Regions from separate parts of the Staphylococcus simulans genome, predicted to be linked through region 2. Evidence: riboswitches for the same ligand, from Rfam matches in the RefSeq annotation. Region 2 holds a riboswitch; each other region holds the start of a gene.

Region 1 (3,426 bases), 950 kb from region 2:
ACGTGCAGCCGTATAAGGGTTAGAAAATGTGCTGGAAATCGTTGAGACTAACCCGACATGTTTTGTGACCTGCGAAATTGCAGTTAAATTGACAATAGGGTCAAACCAGAACGCAGGCATCGTGGTGTCATTATTTGCGGGGAAGGATTGGTTATCCGCGAAAAACACCGCGTCAAAATAACCGCGTTCTGCGATTTGAGCTAAATCTTGATAATACTCGATGGTGCCGATACGTTCGACACTTGAATCAGGCATCAGCCATGCGGCTTGATGATGGCCGCATCCATATAATAAAACGCCAATGTGCAGTTGTTTTTCTTTCTGCGTAGGCATGTTATTCACCTCGTGTTTAATATTGTTACTTAGTTCATTGTTAATCCGCCGTCAACAGTGATGTTTTGGCCTGTAATACCGTCTGCTTGTTCTGAAACAAGATAAGCCACCATGTTTGCGACATCTTGCGGTGTTGTCACCTTACGTAGTGGTGTACTTTGCGCAATCAAGTCAAAGACTTCAGGTGTAGTAACTGAGCTAGCGTCCGTTGTTTTAAGCAATCCGCCTGAAACAACATTCGCATTAATACCATATTGGCCAAGCTCTGCTGCAATGTTACGTGTGAAACCAATTAATGCAGCTTTCGCTGTTGTATATTCATGATAAGGAACAACAGGATTTTGGTATAAATTTGTGCCGATAGATACAACACTGCCACGTTGATTTTCAATAAATTGAGGTACCACACTTTGTACAACGTTGAATGCAGCTTTTAATGTGCCATCGATTTGATTTTGATAATCTGACCAGTCCATATCTTTAAATGATTTTTGTGTTGTCGGATCAAATTTGAAACCAATCAATGCGTTGTTCACTACACCATCAATACGACCGAATGTTTCTGTTCCTTCTTTGACTAAACGCTCTACAGCTTCACGGTCAGTAACGTCTGCTTGAATTGCGACAGCACGGTTATTATCAATTTCTTGAGCCAATGCTTCGGCAGCTTCCTTACTTTGGTTGTAGTTAATAATAACGTTAAAACCTTGTTCGCCTAATGTACGGCTGATTACAGCACCTAAGCCACGTCCGCCGCCTGTTACTAAAATTGTTCTTGCCATTTAAATCGCCCCTTTAGTTAAATTAAGACATAAAAAAACACACAACCTATCTAGAGCTGTGCGTATCAGAGCGAGTTGAAAGTATAGACTCAGACATTCTTAGCCATACTTTCTTAGTTATGTACTCACACTTTCCTACGCTAGTTTCAGCTAGATCAGGTTCAAAGGGTCTGAAGCCATGCTTCATCTCAGTTATAAAACGCCCCTAGTGCATTTATATTTGTCATTAACCTTAATCTATCGACTTTCTAGATGTAAGTCAAGGAAGGGCGATAAGAAAGGATTTAGTGAAAAAATAACAGCATACATGTTATGATAAACAAGAATACAAATAACAGGGTCTCCCTACAGAATTGGAGTGAGTTATATGTTCTGGTTAGGTATGTCATTCCCTTTATTAGCCATTATTTTCATTGTCTTCTCTGTGCGTGAAGAAAAGAAACGTAAATTGAAAAAACAAGAAAAAGAAGCTAGATGGGAAGCACAAAAACAAAAAGAAGCGAAAGCTAAAGAAGAACAAGCGGCTAAAACTCAAGAAACTGAAAATCAACAACCACAAGATGTTAAAGCACTTGAACAACAACAAGAACATCGAGAAGTAACAGCTGAAGAAGAAGCACAACGTGTTGAAGCAAAAGCAGCCGCGAATGCACCACACGAAGAAGATAAACCTTCTTCATAATTGAATCATGATGAATTGAAAGCTGACCGAAAGTATAACCGGTCAGCTTTTTCATTATGTTTCTATTTACTTCAAATACACAACGATACTAAATTTTCCCGACTAATGATTCAGAAATAGGCTATACTATATAAAATAAGAAAATTCAGATAATTAATAGTGGGAAAGAGGAATGTGTATGACAGAAAATACAAAGGAAAATTCAAAAGATTCATCTTCAAAATTTCAATTAAAAACACCTCATACGTATGCATTGTTAATGATAATTATCGCCATTGCTTGCGTCTTGACGTATATTATTCCAGCAGGGGAATATAAACGCGTAGATAAAGGGGGACAAACGTTAGTAGTCCCAGGTTCATATCATAGTATTGAACAACACGGGGTGTCATTTTTAGATTTATTCCGTGCAGTACCTGAAGGTTTACTGACAGGAGGAGAAATTGTCTTTTATATCTTTTTAGTTGGTGGTGCTTTCGGTATTGTACATAGAACAGGCGCATTTGAAAACGGGATTAACCAAGCGATTAAAACATTAGGTTCTTCGCGCATCTTAATGATTCCATTAACTATGATTGTGTTCTCTATTTTAGGCTTTTCAATTGGTTTAGCAGAAGAAACCATTATCTTTGTGCCGATCGGTGTAATTATTGCGAGAACCCTAGGTTATGATGCGATGACAGGAGCCGCGATGGTGATTTTAGGTGCCGCAAGTGGATTTATTGGAGGTATGTTGAATCCATTTACAGTCGGTGTTGCGCAAACCGTTGCTGAACTTCCCATGTTCTCAGGTTGGGGGTTACGTTCCATCATTTATATATTCATTCTAGCCGCAGCGATCGGTTCGGTAATGCTTTATGCTAGAAAAGTGAAACGTAATCCAAAGAAAAGTGTCGTTTATGCTTTAGAACAAGAAGAAGGTCAAAGTCATAAAGCTATAGAATATGAACGCTTTACCAAACGTCAAGCCTTCGCATTAAGTATTATTGCGTTAACTATTGTGTTTAACGTCTATGGTATCTTTCGTTATGAATGGTCTTTTAATCAAATGAGCGCAAACTTTGTTTTGGCAGGTTTGCTTGCAGGGTTTGTCAATGACTTAGGTATGAATGGTACCTTTGATGCTTTTATTGAAGGAATGAAAGACATTTTATTTGGCGCAATGATTGTCGGTTTTGCGAAAGGCATTGTCGTTATTTTAGAACAAGGTAAAATTATTGATTCTATTATTCATGGAATGACTACACTACTCAATGATGTCCCATCGTCTATTGTGATTATTGTGATGTTTATCTTCCAGTTTTTCCTTAACTTCTTCATTCCATCTGGTTCAGGACAAGCATTGACTACAATGCCTTTGATGGTGCCGATTTCAGACTTGCTAGATATTAATCGCCAACTTACGGTGCTTGCTTTCCAATATGGTGATTCCATCAGCAATGTGCTGTTTCCGACTTCTGCCATTTTAATGGGTGCACTCGCAGTTGCGAAAATTTCATACGTACAGTGGTTGAAATTCGCTTGGAAATTGATTCTGCTGTGGGTTATTATTTGTGCAATTGCCATGTCCATCGCATTGCTTGTCGGCTATTAGGGAATACTAACTCTGTTCAAAGTTAAAACATGAGG
Region 2 (3,426 bases):
CAAGTTGGGAAATCGTCTTCTTGCAGATTGACTTTATCTTTAACTGCTTTTTTGAAACTATCTCGTTTTCTTCTGATTTTCTCTAAATCAATACTTCTGCGTGTTCTGTATGTCAATTCTTGTGTACGTTCTTGAATTTCACGCAGCTGTTCTTTCGTTTGGCTAATTGTGCCGTTCTTGTCTGTACGTGAATACAACATTTCTTCGCCTAATTCTGCTTTAGTTAGCGGCAATGATCTTCTAAGGAATAAGAAATTCCAAATAGACATTTGACCTAAACACCACATGACAACGAAGAATGCGTTGACACTTAAAATATCAATTAACGCAATTTCATGACTTTCGATTCTGCCATATAACGAAATTTGAGAAATTAAATAACTGATTCCGTACGTACAGATAATCCATAGATAGTGCTCTTTTTGGTGCGCACTGTTCAACTCATCCTTGTACACAATGTATCCGATATGCACAATAAACGGAACCACGAATACAATCGCAAAGAAGCCGTAAACTTGTGTCATAAAGACGATTGTGATGAGGAAGAAAAAGATTCCTATTATAAGGAAGAAAATTGAGATATCATAATCATATTTTGTAGTCATAAATAATAAATAGCCAATCCATAGCAATGCAACACCGAACAAGATAATCAAGATGGCGCTGACCACTGGGAAATGACCAATAAATTGACTCATAATCCGTATTATTTCAACAAAGAAAGCATTGATGAAATCCCACACATTATTAATATGTATGTCAACCTTGCTCCCCTTCGCAAGTTTATGGATAAATGATAGATTGAGTAATACAATGATTCCAATGAAAAGTGAAACAATGCCAATAATCAAACTATAAATGATTTCAGCGTGCTTCTTTATATACGACATGTTTTTCACCTCATAGTTATTATATATGAACAATTCCATTGTGTCTTTAAAAATTAAAGTAAATCATTCTATGGTAGTATATTAGACTCAGACGCTATGCTCAATCCTAAATACACAATTTAACGTAATCTTAATGTGAACTTGCCTTTTTCATACCCGTTCTCTCTGGCTTAAATCTAAAATCACCTTGACAGAACCTATTAAAAAGCATACATTTAGTATAAATCTAATAAAGAAATACACTAGGGGTGTTTCGAACTGAGATGAAGCACAAAGCTTCAAACCCTTCGAACCTGATCTAGCTGAGACTAGCGTAGGAAAGTGTAAAGAATGAACTGGTTTAGGATTTCAGGGTAGAACCAGGGTATTCTGATGCTTATTTTCACGCTGCTTGCTAGACAAGTTTGCGTGTTTTTTTGTTTATATAGGAGGAATTGACATTATGTCTAAAGGACTTAAGCTTTCAGATATCTTAGTTACTGTGTTAATCGCAGTTATCTTTGCTATCATTTACAACATTTGGAACTTAGTGTATAAAGCCATGCAAGTGACTGGCTTACACTTAGAAGAATTATCTTACGGTATGTGGTTCGCAGCTGCTGTTGTTGCTTACTTAATCATTCCGAAAGCCGGTATTGCACTGTTAGCTGAATTCGCTGCTGGTGCTGGGGAAACAATTGTAATGGGACGCTTTGATATTGCGACAATTGTTTACGGCTTACTACAAGGTTTAGCGTGTGAAATTATTTTTGCGATTTTCCGTTATAAATCACGCAAATTAATGGTAGCGGTACTTGCTGGTCTAGCAGCCGCATTAGTTACTTTCCCTATCGACTTCTACTATGGTTATTTAGGTGAAGTAGCTGGATGGAACTTATTCTTATATGTATTCTTCCGTTGTATCAGCGGGATTGTACTTGCTGGGATTTTCCCATATTATCTTGTCAAAGCTCTGGATCAGACTGGGGTTACAAAATTATTCCGTCCTGCTTCCAAAAAGGATTATGACAATTTGTAAGGAGACATAAACGTGTTACTTGCTCAAAATTTACGACTTAAATATCCAAATGCACCAGATAAAATATTTGATGGTTTAGATATAGAAATACCTGATAAACAAAAGGTCTTATTACTCGGCCCTTCAGGCTGCGGTAAAAGTACCTTACTCAATGTATTAAGCGGCATTGTGCCGAACCTAATCGAGCTTCCAATGAAATATGACGCATTGGAAGTCGATTTAAATAGCGGCGTCATCTTCCAAGACCCAGACACACAATTTTGTATGCCAAAGGTTTATGAAGAACTCGCATTTGTGTTAGAAAATAAACAAGTGCCGAGAAAAGAGATGGACGCTTTAATTCAACAAGCATTAGCATCAGTCGACTTAGACGTTGGTCCTAAACAAACGGTTCAACAATTAAGCGGCGGTATGAAACAAAAATTAGCAATTGCTGAAACGGTGCTTCAAGAAGCAGATACATTATTCTTGGATGAACCGACTGCCATGTTAGATGTGGATGCGACAGAAGATTTATGGAATCAAATTAAAGACATGTGGCAAGAACAAACTGTCTTGATTGTAGAACATAAAGTGGAACACATTTGGGAACATGTGGATCGTGTTATTTTAATGAATCATCATGGGGAAATCATCGCAGATGATACGCCTCAAGTGATTTTACATCAACACGAAGATTTGCTGACTGAATATGGAGTATGGCATCCAAAGGCTTGGGACCATGCACCTAAAGCTGAATTATTACCGAATAAAGACATAACATCACGCTTCAAATATGAAAATGGCGAAGTCATACGTGGTAAGAAAACACTCATTCAAGTACCTGAACTCACAATCGGCGATGGTGAGTGGATTACCATCACAGGTAAAAATGGTGCAGGTAAAACCACTTTACTTGAGTCTATGATGCAATTGATTAAATATCGCGGAGAGATGTCTTATGATGGGCAACCGCTTCATAAAATTAAAGAAGCAGCAAAGCATATGTATCTGGTTTATCAAAACCCAGAACTGCAGTTCATTACGAATTCTGTTTATGAAGAAATCTTTATCAACTTCAGCGGCGAAAGCGCAAAAGCTGAAACTGAAAAACTGATTGAATTATTGAATTTAGAAGCAGTTCGTGATCAACATCCCTTCGAATTATCAATGGGTCAAAAACGACGTTTAAGTGTTGCGACTGCTTTAAGTTCACGTGCTGATATTATTTTACTTGATGAACCAACATTTGGTTTAGACAGTCACAACACGTTTAATTTATTAAATCTTTTCCAACAACGTGTTGCACAAGGTCAAACGATTATTATGGTTACGCATGACCCACATATCATTGAACGTTATCCGACAAGACGTATCGAATTACGTGACCACATGTTATGTGAAGATGTTCTATTTGAAATGGAAGGTGAAACAAATGTATGAAGCATGGAAAAAGTATTTCACCTTCGTAGATGAAGTTAATATTATCACCAAGCTTGGTTTAGGTATTTTCTTATTCTTCTTTGTGATTTTCATTCA
Region 3 (3,426 bases), 1.2 Mb from region 2:
CACTCACTAGTTCCCCTAGATATTTATTAATATAATTATACTACGGTTCAATTCTTAATTCCATATACAACTTGAATTTTAATTTTACTATTTAGGTAAAATAATTGTCATCTTTTTTTACGAAATTGAATCAAACTAGGTAAATAAAAACAAAAAAACAATCTCCCTAATCCGTGCGACTCATTTCACACTTTTAAAGAGATTGTATTTAAAGTCTATCTAATATGACTTCTCACAAAACTTCCTGTTGATCCATTTAACGCTTCTCCGCCTGCCATTTCAACTTTGGCGTAATTATAAGGTGATGTACCCCAGAGGTTATAGCCGTATGTGCGTAATCCATAGATACGATAATTACCATCAACCATGACTGATCCCGAAGCACCTGCACGGAATTTATCTTTGGTTTGTAGTTCTGTGCCGTTTGAAGATTTTTGTATGAATTTTAATTTACTCCAGTAGGATTTTGTATTATCTCCATTTTGCCATGGATAACCTACTGAATAGAGATTGCGATTATAAGTTAAGTTGTTAATTTGAGTATTCGACGCAAGAGGTAATGCTTGTGTGTAGTTCGTCAGTTTTTCTTTGGTATAGACTAATGCGACATCGGCTTGAGGTACTTTAACCACTTTCGTTGCGTGGAAAGTATAAGTTTTTGCCTTACCATCGCGATTTAAATCAAACGTAATATATTTAGGATTAGCTGCCGCACCTTTGGCATCATCTATCACGTGTGCATTGGTAATTAATGTATAAGGTCCTATAACAGTCCCTGTCCCCATACTGTCTTTACCTCTACCTTTCCAACCATCTTTATTACTAATACGTCCTACTGCTTTATATTTTCCTTTGTATGCATTTGCGATGTGTTTAATTTGTACATCATTATTAGAAATTCGCTTTGTTTTAGGATAAGCTTTAGACGCATTATAATCCGTCATCCCATTATAATAATAGCTACCTGCTGCTAACGTTTCTGTATTTGTTAAAGTTAAACTAGCCACAACCGCAAGTGATACAACTGCACTTTTGAATATATGTTTCATGTATATCCCCTTATGTTTTTTCTCATTGTATCACACATATTGACGGCTATATTTGCTTGTTTCAATAGTCTTACTTGTAAGCAGTAAAAACCTACAATGAAAGCGATTCGCTATTGCAATTTTAATGCAAGTGATTTATGATGTGTTTGTATATAGAAGGAAGTTATATTTCAAGAATGAAAAAGTCAGTCCAATACGTTAACGCCTCGCTACACGATTAGTTAAAGTATTGAATATGATGACTTCCTGAAATACTATGAATCAAATAATTTCAATAAGTCCACTGGAAGTGCCTGTTCCTACAGGCTGAGATCCTTATGTATGATAAGGAAATTCTTGGAACCTGATCTAGTTTATACTAGCGTAGGAAAGTGGCGTATTGTACGTTTAATGCGCTATTTTCTTATATGGAAATAGCGTTTTTTTATTTCGCTTTTCTTTCGACTTATTGATTAAAGAAGGTGAATCCATCGTGTGGGTCGCGATAACGCCATATGAACTCACAAAAACAACCATAGCTCAATATGTTGAAATAGCGCCTGTGATTGACTGTTTAATTGTACGAACTGCTCAAGCAACTCAAGCTACAGATATTCAACGCTTACTAGATGCTGGATTTCCTAAAGCTAAAATCACTGCGCATTCCAATATAAAACTATTTGAAAATTTTGATTTAAAGCGTATTCATTTTAAAGAGATGGACGAGCGTGCCTTTGAATTTAAAAACAAGTATCCAGATGCATGTGTCAGCATGTCTACACATCATAAAGATACAATTCAATCCGCTAAAAATCATCACTTAGATTTTGTGTTATTCGGTCATCTTTTCGAGACCGGTTCTAAACCAGGTTTACCGCCACGTACGCCATCTGAAATATCAGATGCCTTACAAGTAGATATGCCTACCATCGCACTTGGCGGTATTAACGAAAATACCTTATCACAAGTGCCGCATGGTTTTAGTGGTATCGCAGCCATTTCTTTCTTCTTACAACATGATATACAAACACTTCGCACCCTCAAGGAAGGTGAACATTATGTATGATTTAGCTATTATCGGAGCAGGCGTCATCGGAATGTCTATCGCAAGACATTTAAAAGACAGTGGTTTATCTATCGCATTAATCGACCGTGATATCGAAGGCAAACATGCCTCTTATAAAGCAGGCGGTATGTTAGGTGCACAAAATGAATTTAAAGAGGATAGCCCCCTCTTTCGTTTAGCACTTACATCCCGTGCTAAGTTCAACGCATTAAGTACAGACTTATTTTCAGAAACAGGTATTGATATTCAGTACCAACAAAATGGCCTGATTAAGTTAGCCACTCAAACAGAAGATGTCCCATCATTGAAACAACAATATGCATTTCTTCATTCACATGATGAGGATGTTCAAGACTTATCAGATACTGATTTAGCATTACTGACCAATCATTTAGTTAAAGGTACAGAAGCCATGATGTTTGTGCCGCACGACCATCAAATCAATGCTAATCATTATACTAAGGCACTTCATGCTTCACTCGAAAACGCACCAAATATTGATCGCTTCTCACACACGAACGTAACCGCAATTCATCGTGTCGGTGAAGGTTATGATATTGAAGCAGAGCGTAACGGACGTCGCACTTTAACAAAAGCACATAAAGTAATTGAAGCCACAGGTGCTTGGGCTGGCAATGTCTCAGAACAACCAGACATTCAAGAAGCAGTCAGCGGCGTTAAAGGCGAAGTCTTGCTCGTTGAAAATGAAGACTTAGATTTAAAACAAACGTTATTTATGACTAACGGATGCTATATCGTACCTAAACCCCCGCATCGTTTCTTAATCGGCGCAACAAGCTACTTTGATGATTACTCTGTCGGTGTATCTGAACAAGGTAAAACATGGTTATTAGAAGAAGCGATTAAACGTGTGCCTGAACTTGCGAGAAGCAAAGAACTCAAATACTGGTCAGGTATTCGTCCATGGACTAAAGAAGAACAGCCGATTATGGATGAAGTACAAGAAGGATTATGGATTATCACTGGCCATTACCGTAATGGTATTTTATTATCACCTGTTATCGGTGAATTAATGGCCGAATGGGTTGCGACTGGACATCGTCCACAAACACTCGAACCCTTTCAATTTGAATTAAGGAGGGAGAAACATGAAGTGCATCATTAATGGTGATCCGTTCACATTCGATACTGAAGTCACAATTCAAGATATTTTAAATCATTTAGAACTCGACAAAAAACGTGTCATCGCAGAACATAACCAAAACTTAATACAACGTGAAGATTTCGCAAACCAAATCGTACGCGAAGATGATCGTTTAGAACTATTAGAATTTGTTGGAGGCGGATAATATGTTAAAAATTGGACCTTAT
Region 4 (3,426 bases), 120 kb from region 2:
AAAATTTTGATAATACATCTAAATACGCAGGATTAAAAACGGCCAAACGTCAAAGTGAGACCTCAAGTGTACCTGTATATTTACTGGGCACGAGTTTAAATTCAGTAATACAAGCTGCAGAAGCTAAAGTTGGTGTCATCTATGCATTCTTTATTAACGCTGAACAAGAAGCGCTAGAGGAGGCTTTAGAGGCTTATAAATCACGCTTCCCAGAAGGACGCTTTATTGTAAGTATACCCGCTATGGTTACAGCAGTTGGTGATAATCAATTACCATTTCGATTTTCACAACGTCATTTTGAATTGATTTCTAAAGATGGCAGACGCACGGTTTTAAATACTAAAGCACAAGTTGATGATTATTTATCACAAACTGATGAAACATTTGAAGTGACAGAAAAACGTATGCATATTATTAGTGGAAATAAGGAAGAAGTCCAAAGCAAGTTAGATGAAATTAATAGGAAGCATATGATTGATGAGTGGATGTTGCACATGCCGATTCCAAATCATAAATTGCGTATGAATACAGTAAGACAACTTGCACCAACAAACTAGAAAAAAGGAGCGCTAAGCGTGAATGATACTATAAAAATAACTTCAGCATCACGTGATTTTGATCAAGCTGGACATTTAAGCTATGTCGCGATTGGTGATATGTGTCATGCGATGTTAGGGAGTCAGAATGACCGATTAATTGAACACTATATGCAGAAAATGTATCGCAAGAAAAAGAATCGCTTCAGCTATGAACATACACTTCAAGCAACGATTAATGATAAAGTAGCAGGGTTGATGACATGTATGCCATATCGTGACTTAGAACGAAGTTTAGTTTCGACAGTCATTCAAATTGCTTTGTTAAAACACATTTTTGTGTTTCCGCATATTTTGAATTATTATCAATCTATCTTGTCATTAATTCGTATGCAAGAGGGTGAAGATGATGAGTATCATGTCAGTATGTTATCTGTTTCATCCGAGTTTCAACGTAGAGGTGTCGGACAAGCTTTGTTGGAAGAAGCGGAACATAAAGCTAAAGCAGCAGGATTTAATAAGATTTCACTAACTGTAAATCAAATCAATTACAAAGCAAATGCCTTATATCAAAAGTTAGGTTATGAAAAAGTGGGTGAAGCAAAGGCCTCAATGATTACATTAAATAGAATGAGAAAACACTTAACTTAATAACATAACTATGACTTTTAAAATGTGATACCGCACATTGACTTGTATAATAGATTGTTGAATGTTAGTATAAAAATGTAAATTAAATATCTCATTGCTAGGGGTGCCGAAATGGCTGAAAGATATACCATCAACCCTTTGAACCTGATCTAGTTAGTACTAGCGTAGGGAAGCGTACATAGATGATTAAGAAACAGAAATTCAATATGACGATAGATGGACATAGAGATATGTTTATTTTTAGTTGTATATGTATAAAATCCTTACGCATTCATAAAATTATGAATGCGTTTTCTTATTTGTCTTGTCTTGATGTTTTATAGGCCTCCTAGCAATGATGCAGGGAGGAATTATTTTATGAAACAAGAAGAAATTGAATTGAAAAAAGGTTTTCCAGCAAGCAGACGTGTCTTTAAACAAGGGGCAGATGAAGATATTCGTGTGCCGTTTCGTGAAATTGAACTCAGTGATACGGTGACAGATTACAGCACACAAAAGAACGAACCTTTTACAGTGTATGATACAGCGGGTGTATATCACGAAGAAGGTTATGAAGTAGACGTCCAAAAAGGTATTCCGAAATTACGTTCTAACTGGATTGAAGCGCGTGAAGATGTAGAAGCATATGAAGGACGTAAGGTGCAATCGATTGATAATGGCTTTAAAAAAGAAGGTCATCATAAATTCGTTGAAACGCCATTTAAATATCAGCCTAAACGTGCACAAGAAGGTAAACGTGTGACACAAATGTATTATGCAAAACAAGGTATCATCACAAAAGAAATGAAATTTGTGGCTGCGCGTGAAGGTGTCGAACCAGAATTTGTCAGAGATGAAATTGCGAGAGGTCGCGCAATTATTCCTAATAACGTGAACCATCCTGAATCTGAACCGATGATTATTGGTAAAAACTTCCAAGTAAAAATTAATGCGAATATCGGTAATTCTGCAGTGTCTTCATCGATTGAAGCGGAAATTGAAAAATTAGTATGGGCCACACACTGGGGTGCAGATACAATTATGGATTTATCTACAGGTAAAAACATTCATGCGACACGTGAATATTTATTAAGAAATTCACCTGTTCCTGTAGGTACAGTTCCAATTTATCAAGCATTGGAAAAAGTGAATGGTATTGCGGAAGATTTAACATGGGAAATCTATCGTGACACATTAATTGAACAAGCAGAACAAGGTGTAGACTACTTTACTATCCATGCAGGTGTATTACTACGTTATGTTCCATTAACTGTTGATCGTTTAACAGGCATTGTTTCCCGTGGAGGTTCTATTATGGCGCAATGGTGTTTAGCGCATCACGAAGAAAGCTTCTTATATGAACACTTTGATGATATTTGTGAAATCTTAAATCGTTATGATATTGCGGTCTCTTTAGGAGATGGATTAAGACCAGGTTCAATTTATGATGCGAACGATGAAAGCCAAATTTCAGAATTAAAAACATTAGGTGAATTAACAGATATCGCTTGGAAACATGATGTTCAAGTTATGATTGAAGGTCCAGGACATATTCCAATGCATAAAATCAAAGAAAACCAAGATTTAGCAGATTTTTACTGTAAAGAAGCACCGTTCTATACATTAGGACCACTTACAACAGACATCGCACCAGCTTATGACCATATCACATCTGCCATCGGAGCAGCACAAATCGCAAGTCATGGTACCGCAATGCTTTGTTATGTTACACCTAAAGAACATTTAGGTTTACCAAATAAAGACGATGTACGTGAAGGTGTAATTACTTATAAAATTGCAGCACATGCGGCAGATTTAGCGAAAGGCTTGAAAGGTGCATCAGAACGTGATGATGCAATTAGTAAAGCACGTTTTGAATTCCGTTGGATTGACCAATTCAATTTATCTTTAGATCCAGAGCGTGCGCGTGAATATCATGATGAAACCTTACCAAAAGAGTCAGCAAAAGTTGCACACTTCTGTAGTATGTGCGGACCTAAATTCTGTTCAATGCGTATTTCTCATGATTTACGTCAACATCATTTTGATGAGCAAGAAAGACAAGATGCGATGAAAGAAAAAGCGAAAGATTTTGTAGAACAAGGCAGTAAGATTTATCAATAATTAGAAGCAAACTAATAAAAATAGCACCAGTACAAGAAAATTAATGTACTGGTGCTGTTTTTTACTTATAGCGCATGGAAAACCGCAATAAAAACTGTACCGATATAAAAAGTCAAACTCGCGTAAATCCAAAAGT

The links. Region 2 has a riboswitch for thiamine pyrophosphate ahead of MUA87_RS08795 (ECF transporter S component). Riboswitches for the same ligand answer to the same signal wherever they lie in the genome.
Region 1: another riboswitch for thiamine pyrophosphate. It lies ahead of MUA87_RS00885 (3-oxoacyl-ACP reductase); the one in region 2 lies ahead of MUA87_RS08795 (ECF transporter S component).
Region 3: another riboswitch for thiamine pyrophosphate. It lies ahead of MUA87_RS01825 (thiamine phosphate synthase); the one in region 2 lies ahead of MUA87_RS08795 (ECF transporter S component).
Region 4: another riboswitch for thiamine pyrophosphate. It lies ahead of thiC (phosphomethylpyrimidine synthase ThiC); the one in region 2 lies ahead of MUA87_RS08795 (ECF transporter S component).

Annotation. Positions count from the first base shown of each region.
Region 1 covers NZ_CP095100.1:200,223-203,648, forward strand. Annotated here, with positions in the region: gene MUA87_RS00880 (LLM class flavin-dependent oxidoreductase) at 1-333, opposite strand, end outside; gene MUA87_RS00885 (3-oxoacyl-ACP reductase) at 363-1,115, opposite strand; TPP riboswitch at 1,231-1,332, opposite strand; gene MUA87_RS00890 (hypothetical protein) at 1,483-1,797, shown strand; gene MUA87_RS00895 (YfcC family protein) at 1,976-3,391, shown strand.
Region 2 covers NZ_CP095100.1:1,872,697-1,876,122, forward strand. Annotated here, with positions in the region: gene auxA (lipoteichoic acid stability factor AuxA) at 1-890, opposite strand, end outside; TPP riboswitch at 1,125-1,227, shown strand; gene MUA87_RS08795 (ECF transporter S component) at 1,333-1,908, shown strand; gene MUA87_RS08800 (ABC transporter ATP-binding protein) at 1,921-3,330, shown strand; gene MUA87_RS08805 (energy-coupling factor transporter transmembrane component T family protein) at 3,323-3,426, shown strand, end outside.
Region 3 covers NZ_CP095100.1:468,168-471,593, reverse strand. Annotated here, with positions in the region: gene MUA87_RS01830 (trypsin-like serine peptidase) at 216-1,049, opposite strand; TPP riboswitch at 1,325-1,436, shown strand; gene MUA87_RS01825 (thiamine phosphate synthase) at 1,522-2,094, shown strand; gene MUA87_RS01820 (NAD(P)/FAD-dependent oxidoreductase) at 2,087-3,220, shown strand; gene thiS (sulfur carrier protein ThiS) at 3,204-3,404, shown strand; gene MUA87_RS01810 (thiazole synthase) at 3,406-3,426, shown strand, end outside.
Region 4 covers NZ_CP095100.1:1,989,755-1,993,180, reverse strand. Annotated here, with positions in the region: gene MUA87_RS09385 (MsnO8 family LLM class oxidoreductase) at 1-557, shown strand, start outside; gene MUA87_RS09380 (GNAT family N-acetyltransferase) at 576-1,187, shown strand; TPP riboswitch at 1,277-1,375, shown strand; gene thiC (phosphomethylpyrimidine synthase ThiC) at 1,545-3,290, shown strand; gene MUA87_RS09370 (hypothetical protein) at 3,356-3,426, opposite strand, start outside.